Regions from separate parts of the Geopseudomonas guangdongensis genome, predicted to be linked through region 3. Evidence: riboswitches for the same ligand, from Rfam matches in the RefSeq annotation. Region 3 holds a riboswitch; each other region holds the start of a gene.
The links. Region 3 has a riboswitch for cobalamin ahead of BLU22_RS06830 (TonB-dependent receptor). Riboswitches for the same ligand answer to the same signal wherever they lie in the genome.

Region 1 (6,490 bases), 990 kb from region 3:
TCGAAGGCAAGTCGAAGTTCAAGACCTGGCTGTACAGCATCACCTACAACGAGTGCATCACCCAGTACCGCAAGGAACGGCGCAAGCGGCGGCTGATCGATGCGCTGAGTCTCGACCCTCAGGAGGAAGCCTCCGAGGACAAGACGCCGAAGATCGAGGAGCGCGGCGGGCTCGACCGTTGGCTGGCGCACGTCAACCCGATCGATCGCGAGATTCTCGTGCTGCGTTTCGTCGCCGAACTGGAGTTCCAGGAGATCGCCGACATCATGCACATGGGCCTGAGTGCCACCAAAATGCGCTACAAGCGCGCGCTGGATCGTCTGCGCGAAAAGTTCGGCACTGGCGCGGAAGACTGAGCGAGGATTTCCGGCGCTTCCAAGCCGCGTGTTAAACTATCTGCCTTGTTGCCGGTCTGACGGTGGCAGCTTGCAAACTACCTAGATGGGGATTTAACGGATGAAACTGAAAAACACCTTGGGCCTGGTCATTGGTTCTCTGGTTGCCGCAACTTCGCTGGGCGCTCTGGCACAGGGCCAGGGTTCGGTCGAAGTCGAGGCGTTCGGCAAGCGCTACTTCGCAGACAGCACCCACGACATCACCAACGGCAACCTGTTCGGTGGCAGCCTCGGTTACTTCCTGACCGACGACGTGTCGCTGAACCTGTCCCACGGTGTCTACAAGAGCCTGGAAGGCGAAGGCCTGGCCCGTGGCCAGGAAATCGACGGCCACCTGACCGCCCTGGAAGCCGCCTACCACTTCGGCACTCCGGGCGTGCGCAGCCTGCGTCCCTACGTGTCCGCCGGCTTCGCCCACCAGGAGCTGGACAACACCTACGGCCGCGGCCAGAACAAGAGCACCCTGGCTACCGTCGGTACCGGCGTGAAGTACTACGTCTCCGAGAACGTCCTGCTCAAGGCTGGTCTGGACATGATGCACGGTCTGGATCAGGAGCAGACCGAGTGGATGGCCGGCGTCGGCGTTGGCATGAACTTCGGTGGCGGCAGCCAGCCGGCCCCGGCTCCGGTGGCCGAGCCGGCTCCGCTGGTCGAAGCGCCGGCTCCGGTGGCCGAGCCGGTACCGGAAGTGGTGCGTGTCGAGCTGGACGTGAAGTTCGACTTCGACAAGGCCCAGGTCAAGCCGGAAAGCTACGGCGACATCCAGAACCTGGCCGACTTCATGAACCAGTACCCGCAGACCACCACCGTGGTTGAAGGTCACACCGACTCCGTCGGCACCGACGCCTACAACCAGAAGCTCTCCGAGCGCCGTGCCGCGGCCGTGCGCCAGGTGCTGGTGAACCAGTACGGCGTCGATGCCGGTCGCGTCAACTCGGTCGGCTACGGCGAGTCCCGCCCGGTCGCCGACAACGCCACCGACGCCGGCCGCGCGGTGAACCGTCGCGTGGAGGCCGAAGTGGAAGCCCAGATCAAGCAGTGATCGGCTGACCAGGCGTTGAACGCACAAGGCCCGCATCGCAAGATGCGGGCCTTGTCGTTTGTGGCGCCGTCGTTGCGCAGGTTTCAGCGAAAGAACTTGCCCAGCATCCGCGAGACGAAGCCGCCGTCGAGGCTCTTCTTGACGAAGGGCGCGTAGTGCTTGTCCTCGCGCTTGATGTGGTTCATCAGCCACAGGCCGATGTCGGTGCGCACCTCGCGGGCCAGTCGGAACGGGTCCTGGCCGTTTTCCAGGCGCTGGGCATAGCCATGGGCGCGTGCCTTGAAGGCTTCGTGCACCTGATGGTGGGCATCCAGCATGGGATAGCCGGCCTTCTCCATCAGGCTCTCCTCGAAGGTGTTGTGAGAGATGGCGTAGTCGATCAGCTCGTGGATCACGTGCTCCACCGCCTCGACCGACTGGGTGGTGATGGCCTGATCGATCTCCGCCAGATACTCGAAGATACGCTTGTGCTGCTCGTCGATGATGTCGATGCCGGTGGCGAATTCCGGCGACCAGGAAATGACGATCCCCATGCTGCATTCCTTTCTTTTGACGTCTGGCGGTCATGTGCCGATGGCTGCGTGCCGCTATGGGCGGTGCAGGCCGTTTCATAGCACGGGCTGCGGCGAAAGACCACATGAGGGACGCGGGCTCTGCCGCAGTCCGTGCGCCAACTGTGACGCCCGGCACATTTGTTCTGCGATGGCGTGTGCGGACGCGCGTTTGACGCCCGTCACACAAGTCTCTAACCTGCCGGCCTGCTTCAGGTGCCCCCCAGCCGCCGGCTCGGCGGGGTGAAACAGGGAAGCCGGTGCGTTCGCTGCCATCGCGGACCAGGCCGGCGCTGCCCCCGCAACGGTAGGCGAGTCGAGAAACCGCATGGGCCACTGTGCTTGGCACGGGAAGGCGCGGTTTCGGGCGCGACAGGCGCCACTCGCGAGCCCGGAGACCGGCCTGTGGCATCCACGGTATCGCGGAGGGCGCTGGCCGTCGGGTGGTGCGGCGCTCGCCGCCGTCGCCCGTCGTCGCTGTCGTCCTGCGTGGCCACCCTGCGCGGGGAGCGCACAGCGGAGACAGACATGCACGACAGCGACATCCAGGACCAGCAACGCGACCAGCGCCACGTGGCGCGCATGCAGCGCAAGAAGGCGCTGATCGACGCACGGATCGCCGAAGCCAGCGCCGAGCGCGGCCTGCTGCTGGTCAACAGCGGCAACGGCAAGGGCAAGAGCAGCGCCGCCTTCGGCATGCTGGCGCGCGCCCTCGGCCACGGCCTCAAGGCCGGCGTGGTGCAGTTCATCAAGGGCGCCGCGACCACCGGCGAGGAAGCCTTCTTCCGCCGCTTCCCCGACGAGGTGCGCTACTTCGTGATGGGCGAGGGCTTCACCTGGGAAACCCAGAACCGCCAGCGCGACATCGAGAAGGCCGAAGCGGCCTGGGCGGTGGCCCGCGAACTGCTCGGCGATCCGCAGATCGCCCTGGTGATCCTCGACGAGCTGAACATCGCCCTCAAGCACGGCTACCTGCCGCTCGAACGCGTCCTGGCCGACCTCGCCGCGCGTCCGCCGATGCAGCATGTGGTGATCACCGGGCGCGGCGCCTTGCCCGGCCTGATCGAGGCGGCCGATACGGTCAGCGACATCGCGCTGGTCAAGCACGCCTTCCAGGCCGGGGTGAAGGCGCAGAAGGGGGTGGAGTTCTGATGGCCGCGTCGCGCCGCTGCCCGGCCCTGCTGGTCGCCGCGCCCGCTTCCGGACAGGGCAAGACCACCGTCACCGCCGCGCTGGCCCGTCACTACGTCGACCAGGGGCTGCGGGTGCGGGTGTTCAAATGCGGTCCGGACTTCCTCGACCCGATGATCCTCGCCCGCGCCTCGGGCGCTGCGGTCTACCCGCTGGACCTCTGGCTGGTCGGCGAGGAGGAGTGCCGGCGGCGCCTGTGGCAGGCGGCCGGCGAGGCCGACCTGATCCTCATCGAAGGGGTGATGGGCCTGTTCGACGGCAGCCCCTCGGCCGCCGAACTGGCGCGGCGCTTCGGCGTGCCGGTGCTGGCGGTGATCGACGCCAGCGCCATGGCGCAGACCTTCGCCGCCATCGCCCACGGCATGGCCAGCTACCAGAGCGATCTGCCGTTCGCCGGCGTGCTGGCCAACCGGGTCGGCAGCGCACGCCACGGCGAGATCCTGCAGGCCTGCCTGCCGGCGCACCTGCCCTGGTATGGCGCCTTGCCGCGCGAGGCGGCCATCGAGCTGCCGCGCCGGCACCTCGGGCTGGTGCAGGCCGCCGAGCTGGACGACCTCGACACCCGCCTGCAACGCGCCGCGGCGAGCCTGGCGCAGAGCGCCGCGCTGCACCTGCCGGCGCCGGTGACGTTCGCCGCCCCGGCACCGCTGGACTGCGCGCCGTTGCTCGCCGGGGTGCGCATCGGCGTGGCCCGCGATGCCGCCTTCGCCTTCGTCTATCCGGCCAACCTCGACCTGCTGCGCGAGCTGGGCGCCGAGCTGCACTTCTTCTCGCCGCTCGCCGACGCGCGGCTGCCCGAGGTGGACAGCCTCTACCTGCCCGGCGGCTACCCGGAGCTGCACCTGCAGCGTCTGGCGGACAACGCGCCAATGCGTGCGGCGATCTGTGTCCATCACGCCGCCGGCAAGCCGATCCTCGCCGAATGCGGCGGCATGCTCTACCTGCTCGACGGTCTGACCGACGTGCATGGCCAGCGCGCGCCGATGCTCGGCCTGCTGCCGGGCGAGGCGGTCATGCAGCCGAAACTGGTGGCATTGGCCATGCAGGAGGTCGAACTGGACGGCGAGCGCCTGCGCGGCCACAGCTACCACCACTCGCGGATGGATAGCCCGCAGGCGCCGCTGACCCACGGCGAATGCCCCAACTACCGGCGCACCCGCGAGCCGCTGTACCGCAGCGGCCGGCTGACCGCCAGCTACATCCACTTCTATCTGCCCTCGGCACCGCGCGCGGCTGCCGCCCTGCTGCGGCCATGAGCGCCGTGGCGAATCCTCCGGCAGCGCCTCGGCCGTGCGCCGCGCCGCTGCCGCCCAAGGCTCGACCATGAACGACGAAGCTCCCAGTCAGCGGCCGGAATTTGCCGGCAACCCCCACACCTTCAGCGCCGCCGAGCGCGCCGCGGTCTACCGCGCCATCGCCGAGCGCCGCGACATGCGCCACTTCAGCGGCGGCACGGTAGCCCCCGAGCTGCTCGCCCGCCTGCTCGACGCCGCGCACCAGGCGCCCAGCGTCGGCCTGATGCAGCCGTGGCGTTTTATCCGCATCACCGACCGCGCGCTGCGCCAACAGATCAAGGCGCTGGTGGAGGCCGAGCGGGCGCGCACCGCCGAGGCCCTCGGCGAGCGCAGCGACGAGTTCATGCGCCTCAAGGTCGAAGGCATCGAGGACAGCGCCGAGCTGCTGGTGGCCTGCCTGATGGACGGCCGCGAGCGCTACATCTTCGGCCGCCGCACCCTGCCGCAGATGGATCTGGCTTCGCTGTCCTGCGCCATCCAGAACCTCTGGCTGGCGGCCCGCGCCGAAGGCCTGGGCATGGGCTGGGTGTCGCTGTTCGACCCGCTCGCACTGGCCGAGCTGCTCGGCCTGCCGGAGGGCGCCGAACCGCTGGCGCTGCTCTGCCTCGGCCCGGTCGAGGCGTTCTATCCGCGACCGATGCTGGTGGAGGAGGGCTGGGCCGAGGAGCGGCCGCTGGCCGCGATGCTCTACGAGAACCGCTGGGGGCAGCAGCCATGAGCCTGGGTCTGGCCCTGTGCGCCGGCGTGGCGCTGGACGTGGCCCTCGGCGAGCCGCGCCGCCATCACCCGCTGGTGCTGTTCGGCCGCCTGGCCGAGCGTCTGGAAGCGCGCTTCAACGCCCACGGCGGCGGCTGGCGCAGCCACGGCGTCAGCGCCTGGTGCCTGGCGGTGCTGCCGCTCACCGTGCTGACCTGGGGGCTGGTGCAGCTGCCGCTGCTCGGCGGGGCGCTGGAGATCCTCGCCCTCTATGCGGCGCTGGGCCTGCGCAGCCTGCACGAGCACGCCCTGCCGGTGCTCGACGCCCTGCGTCGTGGCGACCTGCCGGCGGCGCGCGCCGGCGTGGCGCGGGTGGTCAGCCGCGATACCTCTGCGCTCGATGAGCACGGCGTGGCCCGCGCCGCCACCGAGTCGGTGCTGGAGAACGGCAGCGACGCGGTGTTCGCCGCGCTGTTCTGGTTCGCCGTGGCCGGCGCGCCGGGGGTGGTGCTCTACCGCCTGGCCAACACCCTCGACGCCATGTGGGGCTACCGCACCGAGCGTTTCGAACGCTTCGGCTGGGCGGCGGCGCGCATCGACGATGCGCTCAACTACGTGCCGGCGCGCCTCACCGCGCTGACCTACGCGCTGCTCGGCCAGACCCGCCGCGCGCTGGCCTGCTGGCGCCGCCAGGCGCCGCAGTGGGACAGCCCCAACGCCGGGCCGGTGATGGCTGCCGGCGCCGGGGCCCTTGGCGTCGAGCTGGGTGGCGCGGCGGTCTACCACGGCGAAGTCCACCAGCGCCCGGCGCTGGGTGAAGGCGCGCCGGCCGATGCCGAGAGCATCGCCGGCGCGCTCAGCCTGCTGCGCCGCGGCGTGGCGCTGTGGCTGGTCGTCGTGCTGCTGGGAGGCTGGCTGCATGCTTGAACATGGCGGTCGGCTGCGTGCGACGGCGCAGCGCTACGGCATTCCCCTGGCCGACTGGCTGGACCTGTCCACCGGCATCGCCCCCGAGCCCTGGCCGCTGCCGTCGATCCCGCTGGAGGTCTGGGCGCGCCTGCCCGAGGACGACGACGGCCTCGAAGCGGCCGCCTGCGCTGCCTACGGCGCCCGTCATGCGCTGGCGGTAGCCGGCAGCCAGGCGGCGATCCAGACGCTGCCGCAGCTGCTGCCGGGCGGCCGGGTCGGCGTGCTGGCGCCGAGCTACGCCGAACACGCCCAGGCCTGGCAGCGCGCCGGCCATGAGCTGGTGCGCCTGTCCGCGGCGGCCATCGACGCGGCGCTCGACGATCTGGACGCGCTGGTGCTGGCCAATCCCAA
Region 2 (6,490 bases), 1.3 Mb from region 3:
CAGTCGATAAGCCGCGCCTCGCTCTGCAGGGTGACGGCGTTGGCGATCAGCCGTCCCCCCGGCTTGAGCGCCGCCCAGCAGTCTTCCAGCACGCCGGGCACGGTGACGCCGCCGCCGATGAACACCGCCTCCGGCGCCGGCAGGCCGGCCAGCGCCTGCGGCGCGCTGCCGGCGACCAGCTGCAGGTGCGGCACGCCGAGGGCGTCGCGGTTGTGGCGGATGTGCGCCTGGCGGCCCTCGTCGGCCTCCAGGGCGATGGCGCGGCACTGCGGATGGGCGCGCAGCCACTCGATGCCGATCGAGCCGCAGCCGGCGCCGACGTCCCACAGCAGCTCGCCGGGCAGCGGGGCGAGGCGGGCGAGGGTGACGGCGCGCACGTCGCGCTTGGTCAGCTGGCCGTCGTGGCGGTAGGCCTCGTCGGGCAGGCCGACGGTGGACGGCAGCGGCTGCGCGCCGGCTTCCGCCCGGCAGTCGATGGCCAGCAGGTTGAGGGCGGCGCCGGGCGGCAGGCTCCAGTCGGCGGCGAGGCCGTCGAGGCGCCGTTCGTGCGGGCCGCCGAGGTGCTCCAGCAGGCTGAGGCGGCTGAGGCCGAAGCCGCGCTCGCGCAGCAGTTCGGCGACCTGCGCCGGGGTGGCGGCGCCTTCGCTGAGCACCAGCAGGCGCGCGCCGGGCTGCAGGTGGCGGTTCAGCGCGGCCAGCGGGCGGGCGACCAGCGAGACCACCGTGCAGTCCTGCAGCGCCCAGCCCAGGCGCGCGGCGGCCAGGGACACCGAGGAGGGCGACGGCAGCACGCGCAGCTCCCCGGCCGGCAGCGCGCGCGCCAGGCTGGCGCCGACGCCGTAGAACATCGGGTCGCCGCTGGCCAGCACGCAGGTAGGCGTGCCGCGCCGGGCCAGCACGGCGGCGAGGTCGAACGGACTGGGCCAGCACGCGCGCGCGGCGCTCACGCAGCGCGGCAGCAGGGCCAGCTGGCGCTCGGCGCCGACGATGTGCGCGGCGCCGAGCAGGGCGCGGCGGGCGCTCTTGCCGAGGCCGGCGAAGCCGTCTTCGCCGATGCCCACTACGGTCAGCCAGGGCGTCATCGGGGTTCCTTGTGTGATGGGCGGAGGTCTCCGCCAAAATGCCGCGCCCTGGCGAATGAATTCGCCCCCGTGGTGGTCTGTGAGGGCAATGGCGGCGAAAGGCGGGCATAATAGCGCGTTCGTCGGTGCCCGTTCAGGGCCGAAGAGGGAACACGGAAGAGCATCGCTCCGACCGTGGCTGCCCCCGCAACTGTCAGCAGCGAGTCCGCGTCACAGGCCACTGGGCAACCGGGAAGGCGACGCCGGGCGACGACCTGCCAGCCAGGAGACCTGCCGGCGAGAGGAGTCGCGAGTGCCAACGTCGGGCGGGGTGTACCGATGCTGCAAGCGCGCCAGCCTGCGGGCCGGCGCGGGGTTTCGCCTGCGGGCGGGATCGCAGGGGTCGCCGCGACGGACAATCCGGTGACCTTTCGTGAAGCATCCTCTTCGCGCGGCTGCGCCGCGCCCTTCCGCCTGTCCGGGCCTGCTGCGCATCGTCGCCGCCCGCGACGGCGGCATCTGCCGCATCAAGCTGCCCGGTGGGCGGCTCACCGCCCGCCAGGCGCGGGCCATCGCCGTTGCCGCCGAGGCGTGTGCCGGCGGCGTGCTGGAAGCCACCAACCGCGCCAACCTGCAGATCCGCGGCGTGCGCGCTGGGTGCGAGGACGCGCTGATCGAGCGCCTGCTGGCCGCCGGCCTGGGCGCCGCCAGCGCCGGCGGCGACGACGTGCGCAACCTGATGCTCAGCCCCGCCGCCGGCCACGATCCCCACACCCTGCTCGACACCCGCCCGCTGGCCGCCGCGCTGCTCGCCCGGCTGGAGCGCGAACCGCGCTGGCATGGGCTGTCGCCCAAGTTCGCCGTGCAGCTCGACGGCGGCGAGGCGCTGGCGATGCTCGACCATCCCCACGACCTGTGGCTGTCGGCCCTGCCGGGCGAGGACGGGCCGCGCTATGCCTTCGGCCTGGCCGGCTGCCCGCCGCAGCGCGCCGGGGACGATCCCGCGCTGGCCTCGATTCCGGCGGCGCAGGCCGGCGAGCTGGTGTTCGCGCTGCTGGCGCTGTTCCTCGACCGCGCCGGCGCCGAGCAGACGCGCATGCGCCACCTGCTGCAGAGCCTGCCGGCGCCTGCCGTCCTTGATGCGCTGCGCGAACGCCAGCCGGCGCTGGCGCTGCGCCGCGACGCCGCGCTGCTCGCCTGGCGCCGCGCGCCGGCCGAACCGCAGCGGCGCTTCGGCGTGCAGGCGCAGCGCGAGGCCGGGCTCTGCCAGGTCGGCGCGCAGACCGCGCTGGGCCGCCTCGACGCCCGCCAGTTGCAGGCGCTGGCGGCGCTGAGCGAGCGACTGGGCACGCCCCGTCTGCATCTGACCCCTTGGCAGGGCGTGCTGCTCCCCGACGTGCCCGCCGCGCGCGGCGCCGAAGCGCAGCGCGCCCTGGCGGAGCTTGGCCTGCTGGTCGACCCGGCCGCGCCGCTGGCCCGGCTGATCGCTTGCAGCGGCTCGCCCGGCTGCGCCCGCGCGCTGGCCGACACCAAGGCCGACGCCCGGCGCCTGGCCGCCTTGCTGCCGCCCGCGGCCGACGCGGCGGTCATCCATCTGAGCGGCTGCCCGCGGCGCTGCGCCGCCGCCCATGGCGCCGCCTTCACCCTGCTGGCCACGGCTCCGGCGCGCTACCAGTTGCTGGCCGGCGGCCACGGCCCGGTGCTGGCCGAACATCTGAACATCGAGCAGGCCGCCGCGCGGCTGGCCGCCCATCCCTCATCCCCGGAGTCTCCATGATCGACTACATCCGCGATGGCCAGGAAATCTATCGCAACTCCTTCGCTATCATCCGCGCCGAGGCCGATCTCGCGGCGATCCCCGCCGATCTAGAAAAGCTCGCCGTGCGCGTGATCCACGCCTGCGGCATGGTCGACGTGGTGCAGGACCTGCGCTTCTCGCCGGGTGCCGGCGCCGCCGGGCGCGCCGCGCTGGCGGCCGGCGCGCCGATCCTCTGCGATGCGCGGATGGTCGCCGAGGGCATCACCCGCGCGCGCCTGCCGGCCAATAACCGGGTGGTCTGCACCCTCAACGATCCCGAAGTGCCGGCGCTGGCCCGCGAGCTGGGCAACACCCGCTCGGCGGTGGCCCTGGAGCACTGGCGCGACCATCTGGAAGGCAGCGTGGTGGTGATCGGCAACGCGCCGACTGCGCTGTTCTACCTGCTGGAAATGCTCGCCGCCGGCGCGCCCAAGCCGGCGCTGATCCTCGGCTTCCCGGTCGGCTTCGTCGGCGCCGCCGAGTCCAAGGACCTGCTCGCCGAAGGCAGCCACGGCGTGCCCTACGTGATCGTCCGCGGCCGGCGCGGCGGCAGCGCCATGGCCGCCGCGGCGGTCAACGCGCTGGCCACGGAGGTGGAATGATGGGCAAGGGACGACTGCTGGGCCTGAGCGTCGGGCCGGGCGATGCCGAGCTGATCACCGTCAAGGCGCTGCGCCTGCTGCGGGAGGCGCCGGTGGTGGCCTATTTCGTCGCCAAGGCCAAGGCCAGCAAGGGGCAGGGCGGCAACGCCTTCGGCGTCATCGAGGAGTACCTGCGCGACGACCAGCTGCGCCTGCCGCTGGTCTACCCGGTGACCACCGAGAAGCTGGCGCCGCCCTTGTCCTACGAGGACGTGATCGCCGACTTCTACGACACCGCCGCCGCGCAGGTCGCCGCGCACCTCGACGCCGGCCGTGACGTGGCGGTGATCTGCGAGGGCGATGCGCTGTTCTACGGCTCCTACATGTACCTGCACGACCGCCTGGCCGAGCGTTACGCCACCGAGGTGGTGCCCGGCGTGTGCTCGATGCTCGGCGCCGCCGCCGCGCTCGGCGCGCCGCTGGTGTATCGCAACCAGAGCCTTTTGGTGCTGTCCGGCGTGCTGTCCGAGGAGGAGCTGACCGCGCGGCTGTCCGGCGTCGAGGCGGCGGTGGTGATGAAGCTCGGCCGCAACTTCGACAAGGTGCGCCGGGTGCTGGAGCGCCTGAATCTGGCCGAGCGCGCCCTGTATATCGAGCGGGCGACCATGGCCGAGCAGCGCAGCCTGCCGCTGGCCGAGGTCGACCCGATGGCATCGCCGTACTTCTCCCTCATCCTGGTTCCCGGCCCGAGGTGGCAAGGCTGATGCACAAGACTCCCGCAATCGTGATCCTCGGCGCCGCCAGCCTGCCCACCGCGCGGCGCATCCAGCGCCGCTACCCGCAGGCGCCGGTCTACGCCCTGCAGGGCCGGGTCGAGGCGGACATCGCCTACGCCGACTTCGGCGCCACCCTGCGCGCGCTGTACCAGAGCGGCACGCCCATCGTCGCGCTGTGCGCCGCCGGCATCGTGATCCGCAGCCTGGCGCCGGTGCTGGCCGACAAGGAGCAGGAGCCGCCGGTGCTGGCGGTGGCCGAGGACGCCAGCGCGGTGGTGCCGCTGCTCGGCGGGCTGGCCGGGGTCAACCATATCGCCCGCGAGATCGCGGCGATCTTCGGCATAGAGGCGGCGATCACCACGTCCGGCGAACTGCGTTTCGGCACCTGCCTGCTCAACCCGCCGGACGGCTACGCGCTGGCCGACGTGGAGGAGGGCAAGCGCTTCGTCGCCGACCTGCTCGGCGGCGAGGGGGTGCGCGTGGAGGGTGCGGCGCCCTGGCTGGCCGCGGCGCGCCTGCCGCTGCGCGAAGACGCCGGGCGGCGCATTCGGGTGAGCTGCGCGCGCGGCGCCAGCGCCGACGAGCTGCTGATCCACCCGCGCGCGCTGGTGGTGGCGGTCGAGGCTGGCGAGGCCGAGCTGGCCGCCAAGGTACGCGCCGCGCTGGCCGCCCACGGCCTGGCCGAAGCGGCGCTGGCCGGCCTGCTGGCGCCAATGGATGCGATGAGCGACGCCGCGCTGGGCAGCGCGGCGCGCGAACTCGGCGTGCCGCTGCGCTTCGCCGAACGCGCGGCGGGCGAAACGCCGGCCGACTGGCTGCGCCGTTTGCTGCCGCTGGAGGAGAGGCTGGCCGGCGACGGCCTGTGCATCGGCCGCGCCGCGCAGCCGGTCGAGATGGCCCGTCTGGGCCGGGCGCGCGGCCGGCTCAGCGTGGTCGGCCTCGGCCCCGGCGCCGCCGAGCTGATGGTGCCGGCGGTGCGCCGCGCGCTGGACGAGGCCGAGGACATCCTCGGCTACGAGACCTACGTGAACATGGCCGGCCCGCTGCGCGCGGAGCAGGTGCGCCACTGCAGCGACAACCGCGAGGAGCTGCAGCGCGCCCGCCATGCCTTCGAGCTGGCGGCCAGCGGGCGCCGCGCGGTGGTGGTGTCCTCCGGCGATCCGGGGGTGTTCGCCATGGCCGCGGCGGTGCTGGAGGCGCTGGAGCAGAGCATTGACCCGCTCTGGCACGCGGTCGAGCTGGAAATCCTCCCCGGCGTGTCCGCCGCGCTGGCCACCGCCGCGCTGTCCGGCGCGCCGCTGGGCCACGACTTCTGCCTGATCTCGCTGTCGGACAACCTCAAGCCGTGGACGGTGATCGAGCAGCGCCTCGAGCACGCCGGCGCCGCCGATCTGGTGATGGCCTTCTACAACCCGATCTCCCGCGCCAGGCCCTGGCAGCTCGGCCGCGCCCTGGAGATCGTCAGGGGCCATCGCGACCCGCAGACCCGCGTGGTGCTCGGCCGCGACGTCGGCCGCCCGGCGCAGGCGCTGCGCAGCCTGACCCTCGGCGAGCTGACCGCCGAGATGGTCGACATGCGCACCCTGGTGATCGTCGGCTCCTCGACCACCCGCAGCTTCCCGCGCGCGGATGGCGGCGACTGGGTGTACACGCCACGCTGGTATCCGCCGGCGGGGCTTGCCCCGCGCGGCGAATCCTGCGAAAAGGCGCGCGGCGACGAGGCAGCGCCGCATCATCCATCGGGAGAATCCGCAACATGAGCAACGAACTGCAGATCGAGGACCTGGTCGTCGGCGACGGCAAGGCCTGCGTCAAGGGCGCACTGATCACCACCCAGTACACCGGCACCCTGGAGGACGGCACCGTGTTCGACTCGTCCTGGCAGCGCGGCAAGCCGTTCCAGTGCGTGATCGGCACCGGCCGGGTGATCAAGGGCTGGGATCAGGGGCTGATGGGCATGCGGGTCGGCGGCAAGCGCCGGCTGTGGGTGCCGGCGCATCTGGCCTATGGCGAGCGGCAGGTCGGCGAGCAGATCAAGCCCCACTCCAACCTGTGCTTCGAGATCGAGCTGCTGGAAGTGCTGACCCGCGACGATTGAGGTCACGCGCCATCCACCATCGGCGGTGGATGGCGCGGCCGGCTTCACAGCTTGGCGATCGACACCTCGGTGGATTTGACGAAGGCGATCACCTCGCTGCCGACGGCCAGCTCCAGCTCCTTGACCGAGCGGGTGGTGATCACCGAAGTGACGATACCGGCGGCGGTCTGCACGTC
Region 3 (6,490 bases):
ATCTCCGGGCGGATCACCGCGGTCATGTCGGTCTCGATGTAGCCGGGGGAGAGGGTGTTGACGGTCACGCCCTTGCCGGCCACCTCGCGGGCCAGGGCCATGGTGAAGCCGTGGATGCCGGCCTTGGCCGCCGAGTAGTTGGTCTGCCCGAACTGGCCGCGCTGGCCGTTCACCGAAGAGATGTTGATGATCCGCCCCCAGCCCTGGGCCAGCATGTCCTCGACCACCTGCTTGGTGGCGTTGAACAGGCCGGTGAGGTTGGTGTCGATCACCGCGTGCCAGTTTTCCGGAGTCATCTTGCGGAAGCTGGCGTCGCGGGTGATGCCGGCGTTGTTGACCAGCACGTCGATCGGGCCGAGCTGCTCGCGGATCGCGGCGAAGGCGGCGCGGGTGCTTTCCCAGTCGGTGACGTCGTGTTCGCAGGTGTGGAAGTCGAAGCCCAGGTCGCGCTGCTGGGCCAGCCAGCTGTCGCGGCGCGAGGAGTTCGGGGTGCAGCCGACCACCACGATGAAACCGTCCTTGGCCAGACGCTGACTGATGGCGGTGCCGATGCCGCCCATGCCGCCGGTGACCAGTGCGATGCGTTGCTTGCTCATGTGCATTCCTCGTTCTTCTGTTTTTCTCGTGCCGCGCTGCCGTGTTCCTGGCCGTGCGTGCCTCCGGTGCCGGGATGCGGCGGCGGCGTCGATGGCGATGCATGTCGTCCATGCAGCTTGCCCTCGCCCGATCATCATGCGGGGCATAGATGACAGCTTGAGGGAAGCGCGGCGGATTGTAGTGGTGCCGGCCGGCCGGGGTATTGTCCCGGCTCACGCTTACCGCGTTTCGCCTTGCATCGCCCGTGCCGCTCTGCAATGGTGGCGGCGGAAATCTGCCGGGCGCGCCGTCGCCGGACGCCGGATCGGTTGTGCAAGTCCGGTGCCATGTGACTGTCGTGTGAAGTTTTTGCGGTGCGGTAAAATCGCCTTGCAGATTTCATTTTGCAGTGCAACAATTCACTTGCAGATCGAGCCGAGACAGCGCCTCAGGACAGTCGGGTTCGAATTGCAGGTTCGATACGACCCCCGCTCTCGTCAGGAGATTCGAGCATGTCCTTCTTTGATGCTGAAAAGATGCAATCCATTCAGACCGCCAACCTGGAGCTGCTGCAGCAGATGAACGGCAAGATGTTCGAGGGTATCGAGCACCTCGCCCAGCTGCAGCTCAAGGCCCTGCGCGCCCTGTCCGAAGACCAGTTCGAGGCCTGCCGCCAACTGCTCAACACCCGCGATCCGCAGTCGCTGTTCCAGCTGCAGGGCGCCTTCGTGCAGCCGATGAGCCAGGCCGAACGCCTGCTCGAATTCAACCGCAAGATCTATGACCTGCTGTCCAGCACCCAGGCCGAAGTGGCCAAGCTGGGCGAGAAGCAGGTAGCGGTCGGTGCCAAGCAGGTGCAGGAAGCCCTGGAAACCATCAGCAGCAACGCTCCGGCCAGCGCCGAGCCGGCGGTCGCCGTGCTGAAGTCGGCTATCGAAAGCGCCGGCAGCGTGCTGGAAAGCGCGCAGAAAGTCGCCAAGCAGGCCGCCGAAATGGCCGAGAGCAGCATCGCCGCCGCCGCCAATGCTGCGACCCAGGCCGCGACCCAGGCTGCCGCGCAAGCCACCCAGGCTACTCAGGCCGCGACCCAGGCCGCCACCCAAGCGACCCAGGCTGCCACCCAGGCCGCCCGCAACGCGAGCAAGGCCGCCAGCAAGTAACCGATCATGTGCCGGCGCTCGACTCGTTGAGCGTCACTGGCGACGGTGGATCACTGATCCCCGTCGCCTTTTTTATTTGCGCCCGGGCGGGCGCCGAACAGGCCGAACATGTTCTGGGTGCTCAGGTAGAGCTTCTTCGACTGCTCCAGATACTGCTGCATGAGGTTCTGCATCACCGGCATCTGGCTGCGCAGGAAGTCGTTCCAGGCCTGGGTCGACTGCTCGCCGGTCTGCTTCTGCACCTCGATCACCGCCTGGATGCTCTTGTCCAGATAGCTGCCGAGCATGCCCTGGAAGGGGCCGTAGAAACGGATGATGCTCTGCAACATTTCGCTGGAGAAGATCGGCTCGCCGTCGCGCTCGGCCTCCTGGATGATCTGCAGGAGGATGCTGCGGGTCAGGTCCTCGCCGCTCTTGGCGTCCACCACCTGGAAGGGCGTTTCGTCGATCACCAGCTGGCGGATGTCGGCCAGGGTCACATGGCTGCTGGTGTGGGTGTCGTACAGGCGACGGTTGGGATACTTCTTGATCAGGCGAACGTCGCTGCGGACGGTATCGGACATGCGGGCCTCGCGGCAGGGGAGTGGTGATGCGGGCATGGTAGCCCAAAGCCGCGGGGCTGTCCGACTGCCCCGCGATGGCGCCCGCGGCGCGCGCCGCGCACCGGCGCAGGGCGGGCTCTGTACCCTGACGCTGCGCGCCAGCCTGCATCCCCGAGGCGGAGTGCAGGCTGGTGCCCTGGTCAGAAGCGGTAGCCGACGCTGAGCTGCACGTCTTCTTCCGGTGCCGGGTAGCGGCTGTTGGCGCTGGCGAAGGCATCGTAGCGCTTGCCGGTCAGGTTGTTGATGCGCAGCTTGGCATTGAACTGCCGGTAGTCGTAGCGCAAGGCCGCGTTGAGCAGGGTGTAGCTGCCGGCCTTGCGCAGGCTGTTGGCATCGTCGCTCGAGTAGTGGCGGCGGCCGGTGTAGACGGCTTCCAGCTGGCTTGTCAGGCCGGGCAGAAGCTCATAGCCGACGTGCATACTGCCGCTGTGGCGGGCGACCCAGGGTACGTCGTTACCCTGGAAGCTGCCGGCGCGGTATTCGGCGTCGGTGAAGCTGTACTGGCCGCCGATGCTCAGGCGCTCGCTCAACTGGCGTTCGGCCTCCAGCAGCAGCCCCTTGCGCAGGGTCTTGTCCAGATTGATGTTGGCACCGCGCCCATTCTGGGACGCAGGATTGGCGATGATCGCGTCGTAGAGAATCTCGTCATTCAGTTCGAGGCGGTACAGGCTGGCCTGGTAGCGCTGACGGCCGTCGCTCCATTCGATCCCGCTTTCCCAGGATTCGCCGGTCTGCGGCTTGAGGAAGGTGGTGCCGGGCAGGGTAAAGCCATTCTCGTCGACGTTGGCCCAGCGCAGCACGTCCTCGCGCTTGATGAACAGGCGCGTCTGCTGGTTGGCCTGCCAGCTCAGGCCGATGCTGCTGCTGTCCTCTCGGTCGGAATGGCTGCGGTTGGCCGCATGATTGCGGTCTTCCGCCTCGCTGGCGCGGTAGCCGAGGGTCAGGGTCAGGTCATGTCCGAGCGGCTGGCTGAGCTGGGTATACCAGTCGCGCAGGGTCTGGCGAAACTCGGTGCTGGAGGAGGACAGCTCATAGTCGCTGGTGATGTGGTCGTGGCCGAGCAGCCATTCGCTGCGGCCGAGGCTGCTGTCCCAGCGGGCGGTCAGGCGCGGGCTGAGGCTTTCGATGCGGGTGCCCTGCTCGAACGGGGTCCAAAACTGGCCGACGCCATCCTGATCGCTGTGGCTGTAGTCGAAATTGGCGGTCCAGATCGCGTTCAGACGCTGCTCGAGGGCGAAGCGGTGTACCTGGGTCTTGCTGTCGTTCCAGTCGCTGGACAGGCTCTGCTTGCGGTCGGCCCGGCGCTGGTCGAGCGTGAGCGAGCCCGGATACAGCAGTTCGTCGTCTACCGTCTGGTATTCGTACAGCGCATGGCCAGCGGCATGGTCATAACGCAGGCGGGTGAAGGCATTGCTGTAGCTGGCATTGTTGTGGTCGCGGTAGTTGTCGCTGTTGCGGGTTTCGCCGCTGGCGTACAGCGAAAAACCTCCGCCCAGCTGCTGGAACAGGCGACCCCGGTAAGCTTCGAGGTCGTGACTGCCGATGCTGGTCTCGACATAGGCCTCGTTGTGCTGCGGCGTGCGGGTGACGATGTTGATCACCCCGCCGACGGCCTGGTCGCCGTACAGCACGGTGCCGGTGCCACGAATGATCTCGATGCGCTCGATGTTGTCCAGCGGTACCGCGTTGAGATCCGGGGTGGCCAGGCTGGGTTGGTTGAGGCGGCGGCCGTCGACCAGGATCAGCGTGTTATTGCCGGCGTTCTCGCCGAAGCCGCGCAGGCTGAGCGCAACCCGGTTGCCGTCGCCCATGGTGTCGCGGACCTGCAGGCCCGCTTGGCTGCGCAGCAGGTCGAGCAGGTCGTGGCTGGCGCTGGCTTCGATCTGCTGGCGGTCGATGACCGCCACACTGCTCGGTACCGGGTTGTGCAGTGCGGTGGCGCGGGTCACCACCAGGGGGGGCAGTTCGCTGTTCTTTCTGGTCTGTTCGGTTTCGGCCAAAACAAGGCCCGGCGCCAGGGCAACGGCCAGCGCCAGAGGGGAAAGCTTCATCGAGGAATCCTCAAAAGTGATGGGGCAGACTTTCGAGGAGGGCAGAAAGCAGAGACGCGCCGGACGGCGCGCGACTGACGGTGCGGCCCTCCGCAACACCTGTCGAATCCGTCGGGGCCGGTCTCCGGGCTGTCGACCCTTGGCCCGCCTTCCCGGGGAATCCCCAGTGGCCGTTGGGCAAGGTGGCAGGCCGAGGCCTGCGGTCGATTACCGTTGCGGGGGCAGCGCCGGCCTTGCTCCCATGGAGCGCACCGGCTTCCCGTTTAACGCAGGCCAGGCCTGCGCACCCTGACGGAATGCAAAACGCCGCGCACCTTACGGGCTGGCGGCGGCGAAAGCAATCGCGGGGCGCCCTGCGGCGCCGGCGGGAGGGCCGGCGCCGGGGCGCTTCAGCCGGCGAGCAGGGCCATGGCCTCGCGGGCCATCTGGCCTTCCTCGTCGGTGGGGATCACCCAGATGCCGCGCTGGCTGTCGGCGCTGCTCAGGCGGGCGGCGCCGCCATGGACGGCCTGGGCGGCGTTGGTCGCGGCGTCGAGGGCGAACCCCAGCCAGCTCAGGCGTTCGAGGATCATCGCGCGCACGGTGGCGCTGCGTTCGCCGATCCCGGCGGTGAACACCAGATGGTCGACGCCGCCGGCCTGGGCGGCCAGGGCCGCGACTTCGCGGGCCGCGCGGTAGCAGTACAGTTCCACCGCCAGACGCGCCTGGGGCGAGTCGCTGGCCAGCAGCACGCGCATGTCCGAGGACTCGCCGGAGACGCCGAGCAGGCCGGAGTTGCGGTACAGCTCGCGGCGTACCGCGGGGATGTCCATGCCGCCGTGCTCCATCCAGTAGAGCAGCACCTCGGGGTCGAGGTTGCCGGGACGGGTGCCCATCATCAGTCCCTCGCAGGCGCCCATGCCGGTGCTGTTGGCGACGCTGCGCCGGCGGTGCAGGACGCAGCCGCTGGAGCCGCTGCCCAGGTGCAGGACCACCACGCGCTTGTCGGCCTCGCCCTCGCCGAGTACCGCCGGCAGCTGGTGGCTGATCGCGGCGTAGGATAGGCCGTGGAAGCTGTAGCGGCGCACCCCGGCGTCGTGCCAGCGGCGGTCGATGGCGAAGCGGGTGGCCAACGGGTCCTGGGTGGCGTGGAAGGCGGTATCGAAGCAGGCGATCTGCACCACGCCGAGCGCCGCGCGGCGCGCCGCCTCCAGGCCGGCGAGGGCGGCGGGCTGGTGCAGCGGGGCCAGCGGGGTGAGGCTGTGCAGCTGGGCGCAGACCTCGCCGTCGACCCGCGTGGCGCGGGAGAACAGCTCGCCGCCGTGGACCACGCGGTGGACGATGGCGCCCGGCCGGTTCCGGCCGCTCTCGGCCAGGGCCAGCACCTGGGCGATGGCGTTCTCGTGGCGCACCTCGCGCAGCGGTTCGTCGCAGAGCACCTGGCCGTCGGCGGTGCGGGCGGCGAGGCGGCCTTCGGCCTGGCCGATGCCGTCCACCAGGCCGCGCACCAGCACGCGCGGCTCGCGGCCCTGGATGTCGAAGGTGGTGAACTTGAGGGTGGCCGAGCCGACGTTGAGGGCCAGCAGCGGGGCGCTCATCCGCGCACCTCGCCGCTCTGCAGGCGATGGCGGGCGGCCAGCGCGGCGACCGCGGTGGAAGCCAGGCGCACGCGGGCGTCCTCGGCGCGGCTGTTGAGCACGATCGGTACCCGTGCGCCCATCACCACCCCGGCCGAGGCGGCGGCGGCCAGGTAGCTGAGCTGCTTGGCCAGCATGTTGCCGGCTTCCAGGTCGGGGACCAGCAGGATGTCCGGATCGCCGGCCACCGGCGAGTCGATGCCCTTGCTGTCGGCGGCGGCGTGGGAGATGGCGTTGTCGAAGGCCAGCGGGCCGTCGAGGATCGCCCCGGTGATCTGCTTGCGGTCGGCCATCTTGCACAGCGCGGCGGCGTCGATGGTCGCCGGCATCGAGGCGGTGACGGTTTCCACGGCGGCGAGGATCGCCACCTTGGGCCGGGCGATGCCCAGCGCGTGGCAGAGGTCGATGGCGTTCTGCACGATGTGGCGCTTGGTGGCCAGGTCGGGGGCGATGTTGATCGCCGCGTCGGTGATGAACAGGTAGCG

Region 1: another riboswitch for cobalamin. It lies ahead of cobO (cob(I)yrinic acid a,c-diamide adenosyltransferase); the one in region 3 lies ahead of BLU22_RS06830 (TonB-dependent receptor).
Region 2: another riboswitch for cobalamin. It lies ahead of cobG (precorrin-3B synthase); the one in region 3 lies ahead of BLU22_RS06830 (TonB-dependent receptor).

What each region holds. Positions count from the first base shown of each region.
Region 1 is NZ_LT629780.1:2,389,620-2,396,109, forward strand. It holds gene sigX (RNA polymerase sigma factor SigX) at 1-356, shown strand, start outside; gene BLU22_RS11315 (OmpA family protein) at 457-1,437, shown strand; gene BLU22_RS11320 (bacteriohemerythrin) at 1,521-1,970, opposite strand; cobalamin riboswitch at 2,186-2,409, shown strand; gene cobO (cob(I)yrinic acid a,c-diamide adenosyltransferase) at 2,517-3,140, shown strand; gene BLU22_RS11330 (cobyrinate a,c-diamide synthase) at 3,140-4,435, shown strand; gene bluB (5,6-dimethylbenzimidazole synthase) at 4,503-5,192, shown strand; gene cbiB (adenosylcobinamide-phosphate synthase CbiB) at 5,189-6,097, shown strand; gene cobD (threonine-phosphate decarboxylase CobD) at 6,090-6,490, shown strand, end outside.
Region 2 is NZ_LT629780.1:2,686,913-2,693,402, reverse strand. It holds gene cbiE (precorrin-6y C5,15-methyltransferase (decarboxylating) subunit CbiE) at 1-1,082, opposite strand, end outside; cobalamin riboswitch at 1,189-1,374, shown strand; gene cobG (precorrin-3B synthase) at 1,495-2,838, shown strand; gene BLU22_RS12640 (precorrin-8X methylmutase) at 2,835-3,461, shown strand; gene BLU22_RS12635 (precorrin-2 C(20)-methyltransferase) at 3,461-4,204, shown strand; gene cobJ (precorrin-3B C(17)-methyltransferase) at 4,204-5,976, shown strand; gene BLU22_RS12625 (FKBP-type peptidyl-prolyl cis-trans isomerase) at 5,973-6,314, shown strand; gene BLU22_RS12620 (TOBE domain-containing protein) at 6,359-6,490, opposite strand, start outside.
Region 3 is NZ_LT629780.1:1,401,157-1,407,646, forward strand. It holds gene phbB (acetoacetyl-CoA reductase) at 1-596, opposite strand, end outside; gene phaP (TIGR01841 family phasin) at 1,089-1,736, shown strand; gene phaR (polyhydroxyalkanoate synthesis repressor PhaR) at 1,787-2,299, opposite strand; gene BLU22_RS06830 (TonB-dependent receptor) at 2,479-4,389, opposite strand; cobalamin riboswitch at 4,488-4,695, opposite strand; gene BLU22_RS06835 (acetate/propionate family kinase) at 4,779-5,966, opposite strand; gene BLU22_RS06840 (bifunctional enoyl-CoA hydratase/phosphate acetyltransferase) at 5,963-6,490, opposite strand, start outside.